2 regions of the Streptomyces nanhaiensis genome follow, and region 2 is predicted to be linked to the other one. Evidence: predicted binding sites of a transcription regulator. Region 2 holds the regulator's gene; the other holds the start of a gene.
The links. Region 2 encodes HspR, which represses chaperone genes until heat shock. Its sites were predicted from a motif close to TTGAGNNNNNNNNNCTCAA; they were not measured.
Positions count from the first base shown of each region.

Region 1 (7,440 bases), on a different contig from region 2:
GGCGGCGAACTGCCGGGCGTGCCGGATCGCCGTGGTGTCCACGCCCAGGACGGTGACGCCGACCGCCCGCCCGCCCGGCTCCCGGCGCGGTTCGTAGGTGAAGTCGTAGTACGCCTCGTTCATCGCCTCCGGCGGGCCCAGCAGGACCCTGGCGCCCTGGGCGGTGTAGGGGCGGCCGGTGCGGTGGACGGCGTCCAGCAGGCCGATGATCCCCTGCCCGACGAGTTCGGGGGCCAGTTCGGCCAGGGGGAGGCCGGTGGTCTCCTTCCTGCCCAGGGCCCGGAAGAAGGCGGGGTTGGCCGTCTCCACGACATGGCGCCGGCCCGACAGCTCGGCGAAGACGGCGTCGGAGGCGCGGAACAGGCCACGCGTCTCGTCGTCACCGGGCGGACCGGGGTGCGGGCCGGGGTGCGGGCCGGGGTGCGGACCGTCCACCGGCTCCGCGGCGGCCCCGCTCATCGCGGTGGTCCTCCGCGTCGCCTGCCCCTTCATCGGCGTTCCCCACTTCGCTGCGAACCCGGGCCCGCCCGTACAGGCCGGCCCCCGCGGCCCGTTCCGGCCCTGGCCGGCGGCCGGATCCGGCCCGGACCGCGGCCGCACCGAACGGGCGGCACTTCGATCCTCCGGTACGGGCTGCGGTAAGTCCAGCACGTGCCGGAAGCCCTCGCCCCCGCCGTGCCGCACGCCCGTGCCCGTTCGGGCGGGCCGGCGGGTTCCGGTCCGCCCGGCCGCGGGCGCGCGGCACGGCGGGGCGGGGCTAGGCGGCCTTGCCCCTGTCGTCGCGGTCCTCGTCGACGATCTCGGCGTCCACCACGTCGTCGTCCGCGCCGCCGGCCTTGGCGCCCTCGGTCCTGGCACCTTCGGCTCCGGCACCGGCTCCGGCTCCGGCGCCGCCCGCTGCCTGCTGTCCCTGGGCGTCGGCGTACAGGGCCTGGCCCAGCTTCTGGCTGGTGGCCGCGACCTTCTCGGAGGCCTCGCGGACGGCCGCTGTGCTGTCGCCCCCGGCGGACTCGCCCTTGAGCTTCTCCTTCAGCTCCGCCACCGACGCCTCGACCTCGGACCTGACGTCCCCGGGCACCTTGTCCTCGTTGTCCTTGAGGAACTTCTCGGTGGTGTACACCAGCTGCTCGGCCTGGTTGCGGGTCTCGGCCGCCTCCCGGCGCCGGTGGTCCTCCTCCGCGTACTGCTCGGCCTCCCGCATCATCCGCTCGATGTCGTCCTTGGGCAGCGCCGAACCGCCGGTCACGGTCATCCGCTGCTCCTTGCCCGTGCCCAGGTCCTTGGCGGACACGTGCATGATGCCGTTGGCGTCGATGTCGAAGGTGACCTCGATCTGCGGCACCCCGCGCGGCGCCGGCGGCAGCCCGGTCAGCTCGAACATGCCCAGCTTCTTGTTGTACGCCGCGATCTCCCGCTCGCCCTGGTACACCTGGATCTGCACGCTGGGCTGGTTGTCCTCGGCGGTGGTGAAGATCTCCGAGCGCTTGGTCGGGATCGTGGTGTTGCGCTCGATCAGCTTGGTCATGATGCCGCCCTTGGTCTCGATCCCCAGGGACAGCGGGGTGACGTCCAGCAGCAGGACGTCCTTGACCTCGCCCTTGAGCACACCGGCCTGCAGCGAGGCGCCGATGGCCACCACCTCGTCCGGGTTGACGCCCTTGTTCGCCTCCTTGCCGGTGAGGTCGCGGACCAGGTCCGTCACCGCGGGCATCCGCGTGGACCCGCCGACCAGGACGACGTGGTCGATGTCGGAGACCGAGATCCCCGCGTCCTTCACGGCCTGGTGGAAGGGCCCCTTGCAGCGCTCCAGCAGGCCGGCGGTGAGCTGCTGCAGCTGGACCCGGGTGAGCTTCTCGTCCAGGTGCAGCGGACCCGCGTCCGACGCGGTGATGTAGGGCAGGCTGATGGTCGTCTCCGTGGCGGAGGACAGCTCGATCTTCGCCTTCTCCGCCGCCTCGCGCAGCCGCTGGACGGCCATCTTGTCCTTGGCCAGGTCCACGCCGTACGCGTTCTTGAACTGCTTGACCAGGTGGTCGACGATCCGCTGGTCCCAGTCGTCGCCTCCCAGGTGCGTGTCGCCGTTGGTGGCCTTCACCTCCACGACGCCCTCGCCGATCTCCAGCAGCGAGACGTCGAAGGTGCCGCCGCCGAGGTCGAAGACCAGGACCGTCTGGTCCTCCTTCTCCAGGCCGTAGGCCAGGGCCGCGGCCGTGGGCTCGTTGATGATCCGCAGGACGTTCAGGCCCGCGATCTCGCCGGCCTCCTTCGTCGCCGTGCGCTGGGCGTCGTTGAAGTAGGCGGGGACGGTGATCACCGCGTCGGTGACCTTCTCGCCCAGGTACGCCTCGGCGTCCCGCTTCAGCTTCTGCAGCACCCGCGCGGAGATCTCCTGCGCGGCGTACCGCTTGCCGTCCACGTCCCCCGTCGCGGGGAAGCGCCAGCCCTCCTCGCCCATGTGCCGCTTGACCGAGCGGACGGTGCGCTCCACGTTCGTCACCGCCTGCCGCTTGGCGACCTCGCCCACCAGCACCTCGCCGTTCCTGGCGAACGCCACCACCGAGGGTGTGGTCCTGGCGCCCTCGGCGTTGGCGACGACCGTGGGCTCGCCGGCCTCCAGTACGGACACCACGGAGTTGGTGGTGCCCAGATCGATGCCTACCGCTCGTGCCACTTGTGGTCCCTCCTCTCGCCACCGCCGCCCACCGGCGCGCGGTCCGGGAACCGGGCGTCTTCTGCCTGCACTTCCTGCATAAAACTTGAGTCGCTTCATGTCAAGCACAGCCCGGTGCGGCCGGTGTGGCCGGGGCGGCCACCGCAGGAGCCGTAACGACCTTTGGCCGTCGTCCGCGCCGTCGTCCGCGAACGACGGCCCCGGAGGCGCGCAGGCCGCTCGAGGGGTTCGGCTCCCCTCCCAGGTCCGCTCCCGGGTCCGCTTCCTCCGTGGCGCAGGCGCCGTCTGCGGTCATGGGCGGCTCTCCCGGTGCTGTGCTGTACGCGCGGTCTCCACTCGCGGCCGAACCCGCCCAGAGCCACCGAAGGGCCGCACCCCGCCGCCCGGGGTGCGCGTACGGTCACCCGGCGTACGCGGATTGCCCTCGGAGCGCGGGCGGTCAGCGCGGCGGCTCGAAGGGGGCCTCGCCCTCCTGGCCGTAGTAGGCGTGCAGCAGCGAGATCCGGGCGACCCGCAGCCCTTGCGCCACCGCCTCCCGCGCCGCATCCCGCCCGGTGAAGTCCCGCCGCTCCCGCTCGTGTTCGACGAACGGCTCGATGACGGGCTGGGCGTACAGCAGCGGCAGGTCGCCGCCGTCCCGGACCAGTGTGACGACGAGATGGTCGCCGGTGCGGGCGTCGCGGTACCCGTACCGTTCGGAGGAAGGGGCGAAGTTCATCGGGAGCGGCTCCGGCGAGCCGGTCCACCGGTCCTCGCCGAGCGCCTCCGTCCACTTCTCACCGACCTCCTTCGGGTCGCCGTCGAGGACGACGTACCGCTCCAGCCGCCACTGGCAGCTCAGCGGGCCGGGCGGCTCGCCCTCGAAGGCGGGGTGGCGCAGGCAGTGGTCCTTCGCGGCGGTGCCGAGCTGCCGCGACACGCCCGGCAGGCCGTCGACGATCTCCTCCAGGCGGCGTTCGCCCTCCGGCCCGGCCTCGCGGCTGGCCGCGTCGACCTCGCCGGTCCGCGACAGGACGTCCATCGGCTCGGCCAGCCACACGTAGCCGTACCACCCCGCCGCCGCCGGGGCCGCCAGTGCGGCCGCCGCCACTGCCGCGCCGACGATCCCGCGCCGCACCCGCGATCCGGTCTTCCCCGTCACCTTCGAATCCCCCGCATCCCTCGTCACCGGGCGGCCGCGCCCCGCCCACGGCACCACGCTATGCCCCCGCCCGCGCGGCGCCCGGCCGCGCGGGGGCGCCGTGCGGGCGGGGGCAGGCGGGTCAGGCGGGCAGGGAGGCGAGCCAGTCGGTCAGCAGGCGGTTGACCTCGGCTGGGCGCTCCTGCTGGATCCAGTGGCCGCAGCCGTCGAGGATGTGGGAGGAGACCAGGCCGGGCAGCGTGACCGGGTACGCCTCGATCGCGTCGGCCAGCCAGACCGTGGAGGCGTCCAGGCCGCCGCCGACGAACAGCGAGGGCTGGGTGAGGGGGGCGCCGTCGAAGGTTGCGAGGTCTTCCCAGTCGCGGTCCATGTTGCGGTAGCGGTTGAGTGCTCCGGTGAAGCCGGTGCGCTCGAACTCCCCGGCGTAGAAGTCGAGTTCCTCCTCACCCAGCCAGGCGGGCAGCCGACCGGCGGGGAACCGCTCCCGCATCGTCGCGCCCCTGCCGACGAAGTGCGGGTCGGGGGCGCCGGGGACGGGCATGGTGTCGGCGGACAGGGCCGCGTAGAGGCCCGCGAGCCAGCCGCGCACATCGGGCTCGATCTCGGCCTCGGCGCGGCCGGGCCGCTGGAAGTAGGAGACGTAGAGCTCCTCCTCCCCTCCCATCCGCGCGAAGACGTCGCCGGGGCGCGGCCCGCCGCGCGGGGTGTAGGGGACGCTCAGCAGCCCCACGGCGCGGAAGACCTCCGGTCTGAGCAGCGCGGAGTTCGCGGCGATGGGCGAACCCCAGTCGTGGCCGACGACCACCGCCGTCTCCTCGCCCAGGGCGCGCACCACCGCGACGTTGTCCTCCACCAGGTGGAGCATCCGGTAGGCGTCCGTCGCAACCGGTTTGGAGGAGCGGCCGTAGCCGCGCACGTCGATCGCGACCGCGCGGTATCCCGCCGCCGCGATGGCCGGCAACTGGTGGCGCCAGGAGTACCAGGACTCCGGGAAGCCGTGGACGAGCAGCACCAGCGGCCCGCTTCCCTGCTCCACCAGGTGGATCCGGCCCCCCTGCGAGGGCACCGACCGGTGGGTGGTCTCCGCGGCGTGTCGCCCGTCGTGCTGCGGCATGGGGCCTCCTCAGGGGCCGTGGGACGCCGCCGCGGTGCGGGCCGGTCTTCTCCGGCCCACCGGCGGCTCGGCTCCGATCATGTGGGAGATCCGGCCCGGAGGGCGAACCCGTTTGCCGGTCCGGCAAGCACGGGTCCGGCGACATTCGGCGGAGCGGCGTCTCCCCGCGCGGCGGAGCGCGTTGCCCGTGCGTCATGTGGCGGGTTCCGGGGCGGAGGACCGGCGAGTGGTGTCCCGCCGGGCGATGGCCTCGGCCACCTGCTCTACGGCGGTGCGCAGGATGTCGCCGTAGGCGCCCTGGGGGAGGTCGGGAGTGTATCTGCGGGCCGCGTCGATGTGTTCGGCGGCTGCGTCGAACGACCCGAGCCGGCGGTAGTCGTCGGCGAGGTTGAGGTGCAGGGAAGGGTAGAAGGCGGCGGCGCTCAGACCGGCGTGGTGCTCCTGAAGGCGCCGCTCGGTCACGGCGTCGGCGGCGTCCAGGGCCCGGACGTCCCAGGCCAGGGCCTGGGCGGGGTCCTCGTGGAGGTCCGCCAGGTGGTGCGCGAGGGTGCAGCGGTGCAGCGGGTCGCCGGTGACGCCGATCGCGGACCACAGGTCCAGGAGTTTGCGGCGGGCGGCCTCCGCCTCGCCGGTCTGTCCCTCGGCGACGGCGGCGCCGATGGCCTCCATCGTCGGGTCGGGGGCGGCGGGTGTGGTGGAGGTAGTGGAGGTGGTGGTCACTGGGGTGCTCCTTGTCGTTCTGGGTCAGGCACGGTGGTCGGGGTTGACGGGCATGGCCCAGGTGGTGAGGCCGCCGCGGTCGGCGGAGCGGACCGTGACGGGCAGGTCGGCCCCGCGCAGGTCGAGCATCACGTCGGGGCCGATGGCGGTGCCGACGGCCGGGTAGAGGGTGGTCAGCTCGAAGGAGATCCGCACCTCCCGTCCCGTCACGGTGGCCGGAAGCAGGGTGCCGGGGTGTTCGCCGGCCGCCGGGAGGGTCAGGCCGTGCCGGGTGGCGTGCAACTCGACCCGCTCGCCCGGGTGTTCCTCCAGGGCCCGCAGCAGCGCGTCCTTCGCCGCCGTCGCGCGGGTGGTGGCCTCCGGCAGGGACGCGAGCATCAGGTGATGGTCGGGGAACTCCTCCGTCAGCAGCCGGCAGTGACGGTCCTCCCGTCCCGCCATGCGCAGCCGGACGCCGTGCGGCGCCGCCTCGATGCGTACCAGCGCGCTGCGGCGCATCTCGCCGGTCACGGCCCGCAGTTCGTCGCCGTCGATTGTGGCGGCCCAGGCCGTGGCCGCCGGTTCGGCGGGGACGAGCGTCCGGGTCGAGAGCCGGTACCGGTCGGTCGCGGTCAGCGTGACCGCCTCGGCGGTCGCCTCGACGCGCAGTCCGCCGAGCACCGGCATCCCCGGATCGCACGCGGTCGCGGTCAGGACCCGCTCGACCGCGTCGGCCAGTACGGGCCCCTTCAGCGCGGCGACCGGCCGGCTCGGCGCGCCGTGGAGCGAGGACTTGAGCGCGGCGGCGTCCCTCCGTACCGCCGCCGCGTCCCCTATGACCTTCGCGACGTGCTCGTCGATCAGCCTGGACGCCTCGCCGGGCCCGGCGTCGAGCACCGCCCCGGCGGTGGCCAGCGGCATGGCGATCTGGCGGAGCCGGCGGAGGGTGGTGGCCCGTGGCACCTGGTCGGCGCCGTAGTAGCGGTAGCCCGAGGCCGGATCGGTCTCGGCGGGCGGCAGCAGCCCGGAGTCGGCGTAGAACCGCAGCGCGCTGGGGGTCAGACCGGTGCGCTGGGCGAAGACCCCGATGGGCATCAGCTCGGAATTCGGCACCCCGTCATCGTCGGGCTTCAAGCGGGTCGAAAGTCAACAGCGGCCGGTGCGGCGGCGATGACCGACGAGGACCGGCGCTTCGCGAGGGGACGTCCGCCCGCGCTGGACGGTCGGGACGGACGGTCGGGGCGGCTGGGGTCGGAGGAAGGAGGGAGATCCACTCTCCGCCACCTTCAACCTATAGCGCACCGGGGGCCTTGCGGCAAGGCCCGGGTCGTGCCGCAGAATCGTCGCCCTGGGCCGGAACCTGCGCAAAAGACGGGTTTCACAGAGTACGTGCGCCTTCGCGTGCTCATGGGACGCACGGAGCGGCCGGCTTGGACCGACACTCTTCACATGGGGGAATCCGTGATCGACGTGATCATCGCCGGCGCCGGACCGACCGGTCTGATGCTGGCCTGCGAGCTGCGGCTGCACGGCGTGCGCGTGGTGGTGCTGGAGAAGGAGACGGAGCCGACCAGGGTCGTCCGCGCGCTCGGCCTGCACGTGCGCAGCATCGAGGTGATGGACCAGCGCGGTCTGCTGGGCCGGTTCCTCGCGCACGGCAGGCAGTACCCGGTCGGCGGCTTCTTCGCCGGCATCCCCAAGCCCTCGCCCGACCGGCTGGACACCGCGCACGCCTATGTCCTGGGCATCCCGCAGCCGGTCACCGACCGCCTGCTGGCCGAGCGCGCCGCCGAGCTGGGCGCCGAGATCCGGCGC
Region 1 covers NZ_JBKJFM010000057.1:15,262-22,701, reverse strand. Annotated here, with positions in the region: gene ACLIYP_RS14815 (SpoIIE family protein phosphatase) at 1-459, opposite strand, end outside; gene dnaK (molecular chaperone DnaK) at 758-2,671, opposite strand; gene ACLIYP_RS14805 (hypothetical protein) at 3,111-3,812, opposite strand; gene ACLIYP_RS14800 (alpha/beta fold hydrolase) at 3,934-4,926, opposite strand; gene ACLIYP_RS14795 (hypothetical protein) at 5,119-5,595, opposite strand; gene ACLIYP_RS14790 (DNA polymerase III subunit beta family protein) at 5,671-6,738, opposite strand; gene rox (rifampin monooxygenase) at 7,087-7,440, shown strand, end outside.
Region 1: the regulator HspR is predicted to act here: its motif matches at 2,757-2,775, upstream of dnaK (molecular chaperone DnaK).

Region 2 (7,440 bases):
TGGACGCCGAGATCGTCGACGACGACAAGCCCAAGGGTGATGCAGCGTGACGGAGGAGACCCCGGGTTTCGAGCAGGAGCCCGACGTCCCCGCCGAGCCGGTCGAGCCGGGCGAGCAGCCCGGTGACGCGGCGCAGGCCTCCGGACCCGCCGAGGAGGCGGGCCCGGAGGCGGCCCCCGGGACGTCCGGGGCGTCCGGGGACGCCGAGCGGGTGGCGGCGCTGACCGCCCAGCTCGACCAGACCCGTACCGCGCTGAACGAGCGCACCCAGGACCTGCAGCGGCTCCAGGCGGAGTTCTCCAACTACCGCCGCCGGGTCGAGCGGGACCGGGTGGCGGTCAAGGAGATCGCGATCGCCAACGTGCTCACCGAGCTGCTGCCGGTGCTCGACGACATCGGCCGCGCCCGGGACCACGGCGAGCTGCTCGGCGGCTTCAAGTCGGTGGCCGAGTCGCTGGAGACGGTCGTGGCGAAGATGGGTCTGCAGCAGTTCGGCAAGGAGGGCGAGGCCTTCGACCCGACGGTGCACGAGGCGCTGATGCACTCGTACTCGCCCGACGTCACCGAGACGACGTGCGTGCAGATCCTGCAGCCCGGGTATCGCATCGGCGAGCGCACGATCCGCCCCGCGCGGGTCGGTGTCGCCGAGCCCCAGCCGGGCGCGCAGCCCGCCAAGGGCGAGGACCAGCAGGCGGAGACGGCAGCCGATGAGGAGAGCGGTGGCCCCGAGCAGGGCTGACGCGGAGGAAGACCGGAAGGAGGGACGCCGGGGATGAGCACCAAGGACTTCGTGGAGAAGGACTACTACAAGGTCCTCGGCGTCCCCAAGGACGCCACCGAGGCGGAGATCAAGAAGGCGTACCGGAAGCTCGCCCGCGAGTTCCACCCGGACGCCAACAAGGGCGACGCCCGGGCCGAGGAGCGCTTCAAGGAGGTCTCCGAGGCCCATGACGTCCTGGGCGATCCCAAGCGCCGCAAGGAGTACGACGAGGCCCGCGCGCTCTTCGGCGCCGGTGGTTTCCGCACCGGCCCGGGGGCGGGCGGCCCCGGCGGCTTCAACTTCGACCTGGGCGACATCTTCGGAGGCGCCCAGGGCGGCAGCCCCGGGGCGGGCGGCTTCGGCGGCGGCCTCGGGGACGTCTTCGGCGGGCTGTTCGGCCGGGGCGGCGGAGCGGGCACGCGCACCCAGCCGCGCCGCGGCCAGGACGTCGAGTCCGAGGTGACGCTCAGCTTCACCGAGGCGGTGGACGGGGCCACGGTCCCGCTGCGGATGTCCAGCTCGGCGGCGTGCAAGGCCTGCGCGGGCACCGGCGACAGGAACGGCACACCCAGGGTCTGCCCGACCTGCGTCGGCACCGGCCAGGTCAGCCGGGGCGGCGGGGGCGGATTCTCGCTCACCGACCCGTGCGTGGACTGCCGGGGCCGGGGGCTGATCGCCCAGGACCCGTGCGAGGTCTGCAAGGGCAGCGGCCGGGCCACCAGCTCGCGCACCATGCAGGTCCGCATCCCCGCCGGCGTCTCGGACGGTCAGCGCATCCGGCTGCGCGGCAAGGGCGCACCGGGCGAGCGCGGCGGCCCGAACGGAGACCTGTACGTCGTGGTGCACGTCGAGCCGCACCCGGTGTTCGGCCGCAAGGGCGACAACCTGACCGTCACCGTGCCCGTCACCTTCACGGAGGCGGCGCTCGGCGGCGAGATCAAGGTGCCCACCCTGGGCGGCCCGCCGGTCACCCTGAGGCTGCCGGCCGGCACCCCGAGCGGCCGGACGATGCGCGCCCGGGGGAAAGGGGCGGTGCGCAAGGATGGCACCAGGGGCGATCTGCTGGTCACCATGGAGGTGACGGTCCCGAGGGAACTGAGCGACAAGGCGAGGGACCTGCTGGAGTCCTACCGTGACGCGACCGCGGGCGAGGATCCGCGGGCGGCGCTGTTCAAGGCCGCGAAGGGAGACTGACCGATATGGACGGCTACGGCCGCGGACGACAGAGCCAGGGACGGGGGCGCGGCAACCCGTACGAACTGACGGACGAGTCACCGGTCTACGTCATCTCCGTCGCGGCCCAGCTCTCCGGGCTCCACCCGCAGACGCTGCGGCAGTACGACCGGCTCGGTCTCGTCTCCCCCGACCGTACGGCCGGGCGGGGCCGCCGCTACTCGGCGCGGGACATCCAGCTCCTGCGCCAGGTGCAGCGGCTGTCGCAGGACGAGGGCATCAACCTCGCGGGCATCAAGCGCATCATCGAACTGGAGAACCAGGTCGCCGCCCTCCAGGCCAAGGTGGCCGAACTCCAGCAGGCGGTGGAGGGCGCGGCGCTGGCCATGCGCCAGCGCGAGGCGCAGGTGCACGCCTCCTACCGCCGCGACCTGGTGCCCTACCAGGACGTGCAGCAGTCCAGCGCGCTGGTGGTCTGGCGGCCTCAGCGCTCCGCCGACTGACCCGCACCCGGCACGACCCGGGGCGCGGCCCCCTGCCGCTTCCACGGTCCGCTCCGGCCCGGCCTTCCCGGCCGGGCCGCTGCCGTTCCGGTCCGGCTCCGGTCCGGCTCCGGTGGAGCCCGGCTCCGGCAGGGCCCGGGTCCCGGCTCGGGCTCGCGTCCCGTACGTCCCCGGCGTGGGGCCGTACGGCGTACACATGCGTCCGTCCGGGTCCGCCCGAACGGAGGCACCGCCCCACCCGGTCGGCGGTGTGCGGATGGCATGCGCACGTGGGAGGGGCGCAGCGTGAGGGCATGGACAGGATACGTGCCGTCATAGCCGCATTCGTCACCGTCGCGACCTCCGCCGCGCTGCTGGGGGCCGCTCCCCTGGGCGTCCCCGCGGTCGATCCGGTGTCCGGCGCCGCGGCCGTTCGCACGACGGCCGACGGGGCCGGCGCCCCCCGGGCGCCCTGGCCCGGCGGTACCGTGCGGACCGTCGGGAAGCTCATCGGTACCTATCCGGACGGGCAGCTGCTCGCCTGCTCCGGCGCCGTCGTGGACGCCCCCAACGGAAGCGTCGTCGTCACCGCCGCGCACTGCGTCCACAACCCCGGCGAGCCCCGCTGGAAGCAGGCCTGGTTCGTCCCCGCCTACGACCGCCACGGCACCGCGAACGCCGCCCGGGTCGGCTGGCGGGTGAAGTCGGTGCACCTGGAGTCCGCCTGGAAGCGGGGGAGGCTGCCGCAGGTCCTGCCGTACGACTACGCCTTCCTGAAGGTGGAGAAGAAGGGCGGGCGGACGCTCCAGGAGACGGTCGGCGCCAACCGCCTGGACTTCGAACCCGTCGATCCGGCCGAGCGGACCGTGGCCCTGGGCTACCCGGCCACGAAGCCGTACGACGGCGAGACGCTCGCCCACTGCGCGGGCACGCCCGCCCTGCTGACCGAGCGGGACACCCAGCAGCCGAACGTGGGCGGGCTGCTGCTGGAGTCCTGCGACCTGACCCAGGGCTCCAGCGGCGGGCCGTGGCTGCGGGACTACGACGCCGCGAGCCAGTCCGGCACGGTGGTGGCCGTGATGTCGGTCGGCGACGACCAGGGCCGGGTGCTGGGCCGCCCCTTCCCGGCCGAGGCGCGCCGGCTGCTCCAGGCGGCGGGCGGCCGTCCCCGCGGCTGAGCCGAGCCGCACCGAGCCGCACCGAGCCGCACCGCGCGCGCCGGATCCGCCGGACCGGCCGCCCCACGAGCCGACGCCGTCCCGCCCGATGTGCGACCGGGCGGGGCGGCGTCGCGCCGTACGCGTACCCGGGTGCGGGTGCGGGTGCGGGTGCGGGCCCAGGGGTCAGGGGTCAGGGGCGCTCAGGGGAGGGGACGGTGCCCATCGCCCGGTCCAGGGCGATCTCGATCAGCACCCGCTCCGGGTTGGGCGCGGGGGTGCGCCCGTAGCGCTCGGCGTAGCGGGCGACCGCGTCCGCGATCGCCTCGGCGTCGGTGCGCACCGACGCGACCCCCTCCAGGGTCGCCCAGCGCCCCCGGTCCACCTGGCAGACGGCGGCCCGGGCGCCGCCGGGCCGGTCCGCGGCGGCCAGGACGTTGGCGACCTTGGCGCTGGTACGGCGGGTGATGACCCGTGCCAGGCCGGCCCCGGGGTCGTAGGTGACCCCGACTGGCACCACGTGGGGGGTGCCGTCGGGGCGGAGCGTGGTCAGGGTGCACAGGTGCCGCTCCCGCCAGAAGGCGAGGTACGCGTCGTCCGGATGCCGGGGGTCCCGCCGGGATTCGCTGGCCATGCTCCGGAAACTATCCCGGCGGCGCTCCCGTTCGCGCGTTGAGTGGAATAGACTCAACTTACTGCATGCTGATGTGTGCAGAGTTGGCGACAGGAGGAGGAGTACGCACCCGTGGACGCCGAGCTGACCAACAGGAGCCGGGACGCGATCAGCGCGGCCAACAACCGCGCCCTCACCGGGGGCCACCCCGACATCACCCCGGCACATCTGCTCCTGGCCCTGCTGGAGGGCCAGGACAACGAGAACATCCAGGACCTGCTCGCGGCGGTCGACGCCGACCAGGCCGCCCTGCGCTCGGCGGCCGAGCGGCTGCTGGGCTCGCTGCCCAGCGTGCAGGGCTCCACCGTCGCCAAGCCGCAGCCCGACCGCGACCTGATGGCCGTCCTCGCCGACGCCTCCCGCCGCGCCAAGGAGCTGGGCGACGCCTACATCTCCACCGAGCACCTGCTCATCGGCCTGGCGGCCAGGGGAGGCCGGACCGGCGGGCTGCTCACCGAGCAGGGCGCCACCGCCGAGAAGCTGCTCACCGCCTTCGAGACCGCGCGCGGCGGCCAGCGCGTCACCACCGCCGACCCCGAGGGCACCTACAAGGCGCTGGAGAAGTTCGGCACCGACCTGACCGCCGCGGCGCGCGAGGGCCGGCTCGACCCGGTCATCGGCCGCGACCAGGAGATCCGCCGCGTGGTGCAGGTGCTCTCGCGGCGCACCAAGAACAACCCGGTGCTCATCGGCGAGCCCGGCGTCGGCAAGACGGCGGTCGTGGAGGGCCTGGCACAGCGGATCGTCAAGGGCGACGTCCCCGAGTCGCTGAAGAACAAGCGCCTGGTCGCCCTCGACCTGGGCGCGATGGTGGCCGGGGCGAAGTACCGCGGCGAGTTCGAGGAGCGGCTCAAGGCCGTCCTGGCGGAGATCAAGTCCAGCGACGGGCGGATCGTCACCTTCATCGACGAGCTGCACACCGTCGTCGGCGCGGGCGCCGGCGGCGACTCGGCGATGGACGCGGGCAACATGCTCAAGCCCATGCTGGCCCGCGGCGAGCTGCGCATGGTCGGCGCCACCACGCTGGACGAGTACCGCGAGCGGATCGAGAAGGATCCGGCCCTGGAGCGCCGCTTCCAGCAGGTGCTGGTCGCCGAGCCCACCGTCGAGGACACCATCGCGATCCTGCGCGGCCTCAAGGGCCGCTACGAGGCGCACCACAAGGTGCAGATCGCCGACGGCGCGCTGGTGGCCGCCGCCGCCCTGTCCGACCGCTACATCACCTCCCGCTTCCTGCCGGACAAGGCCATCGACCTGGTCGACGAGGCCGCCTCCCGGCTGCGCATGGAGATCGACTCCTCGCCCGTGGAGATCGACGAGCTCCAGCGCGCGGTGGACCGGCTGAAGATGGAGGAGCTGGCGCTGGCGGGCGAGAGCGACGAGAGCTCCCGGGAGCGGCTGGAGCGGCTGCGGCGCGAGCTGGCCGACCGCGAGGAGGAGCTGCGGGGGCTGACCGCCCGCTGGGAGAAGGAGAAGCAGGGCCTCAACCGCGTCGGCGAGCTGAAGGAGAGGCTCGACGAGGTGCGCGGCCAGGCCGAGCGCGCCCAGCGCGACGGCGACTTCGAGACCGCCTCCAAGCTGCTGTACGGCGAGATCCCCACCCTGGAGCGCGAGCTGGAGGAGGCCTCGGCCGCCGAGCAGGAGCAGGAGACGAGCAAGGACACCATGGTCAAGGAGGAGGTCGGCTCGGACGACATCGCCGACGTCGTCGCCTCCTGGACCGGTATCCCCGCCGGGCGGCTGCTGGAGGGCGAGACGCAGAAGCTGCTGCGCATGGAGGAGGAGCTGGGCCGGCGGCTGATCGGCCAGAGCGAGGCCGTACGCGCCGTCTCCGACGCCGTGCGCCGCTCCCGCGCCGGGGTCGCCGACCCCGACCGGCCCACGGGCTCGTTCATGTTCCTCGGCCCCACCGGCGTCGGCAAGACCGAGCTGGCCAAGGCGCTCGCCGACTTCCTCTTCGACGACGAGCGGGCCATGGTCCGCATCGACATGAGCGAGTACGGCGAGAAGCACTCGGTCGCCCGGCTGGTCGGCGCGCCCCCCGGCTACGTCGGCTACGAGGAGGGCGGCCAGCTCACCGAGGCCGTGCGGCGGCGTCCGTACAGCGTGGTGCTGCTGGACGAGGTGGAGAAGGCCCACCACGAGGTCTTCGACATCCTGCTCCAGGTGCTCGACGACGGGCGGCTGACCGACGGGCAGGGCCGGACGGTGGACTTCCGCAACACCATCCTCGTCCTCACCTCCAACCTCGGCAGCCAGTTCCTGATGGACCCGCTGGCCAAGGAGGAGGAGAAGCGGGAGAAGGTCATGGCGAGCGTCCGCTCCGCCTTCCGCCCGGAGTTCCTCAACCGGCTGGACGACCTGGTGATCTTCTCCGCGCTCAGCGGCGAGGAGCTGCGCAGCATCGCCCGGCTCCAGATCGGTGCCCTCTCCCGGCGACTGTCCGACCGCCGCCTCACCCTCGACGTCTCCGACGCCGCGCTGGACTGGCTGGCGGTCGAGGGCAACGACCCGGCCTACGGCGCCCGGCCGCTGCGCCGCCTGGTCCAGACGGCCATCGGCGACCGGCTGGCCCGCGCGATCCTGGCGGGCGAGGTCCGCGACGGCGACACCGTCCGGGTGGACGTCGGCCTGGAGGAGGAGGGTCTGGTCGTCACCCCGGTGCGGTGACCGCGCGGCGGCGGCCGTACGGCGGGCCCCGCGCCGCGGGGCCCGCCGGGGCTGTTCCGGGGCCGTTCCGGGGGCCGCGAAGCGACCCGGCGTCCGCCCGCCGGGCGGACGCGTCAGCCCGACGGACGAGCGGGGAAGCCCGGGCTTGCCAGGACGGGGCCGGGGTGGGGGAGGATGGCAGGAATCGTATGAAGGGAAAACCACGGTGACTATCGACCCGTCCTCGATCCCGAACTTCGGGGGCCAGCAGCCCGAACAGCAGCCGACGGGGCCTGCCGGGCCCGTCATCCCGGACCAGGACCTGGTCAAGCAGCTCCTCGACCAGATGGAGCTGAAGTACGTCGTCGACGACGAGGGTGACCTCGCGGCGCCGTGGGAGGAGTTCCGCACCTACTTCATGTTCCGCGGCGAGAAGGAGCAGCAGGTCTTCTCCGTCCGGACGTTCTACGACCGTCCCCACTCCATCGAGGACAAGACCCGCCTGCTGGAGCTGGTCGACGACTGGAACCGCCGCACCCTGTGGCC
Region 2 covers NZ_JBKJFM010000025.1:31,392-38,831, forward strand. Annotated here, with positions in the region: gene dnaK (molecular chaperone DnaK) at 1-50, shown strand, start outside; gene grpE (nucleotide exchange factor GrpE) at 47-739, shown strand; gene dnaJ (molecular chaperone DnaJ) at 773-1,954, shown strand; gene ACLIYP_RS09215 (heat shock protein transcriptional repressor HspR) at 1,960-2,436, shown strand; gene ACLIYP_RS09220 (trypsin-like serine peptidase) at 2,730-3,593, shown strand; gene ACLIYP_RS09225 (pyridoxamine 5'-phosphate oxidase family protein) at 3,766-4,206, opposite strand; gene clpB (ATP-dependent chaperone ClpB) at 4,318-6,915, shown strand; gene ACLIYP_RS09235 (YbjN domain-containing protein) at 7,121-7,440, shown strand, end outside.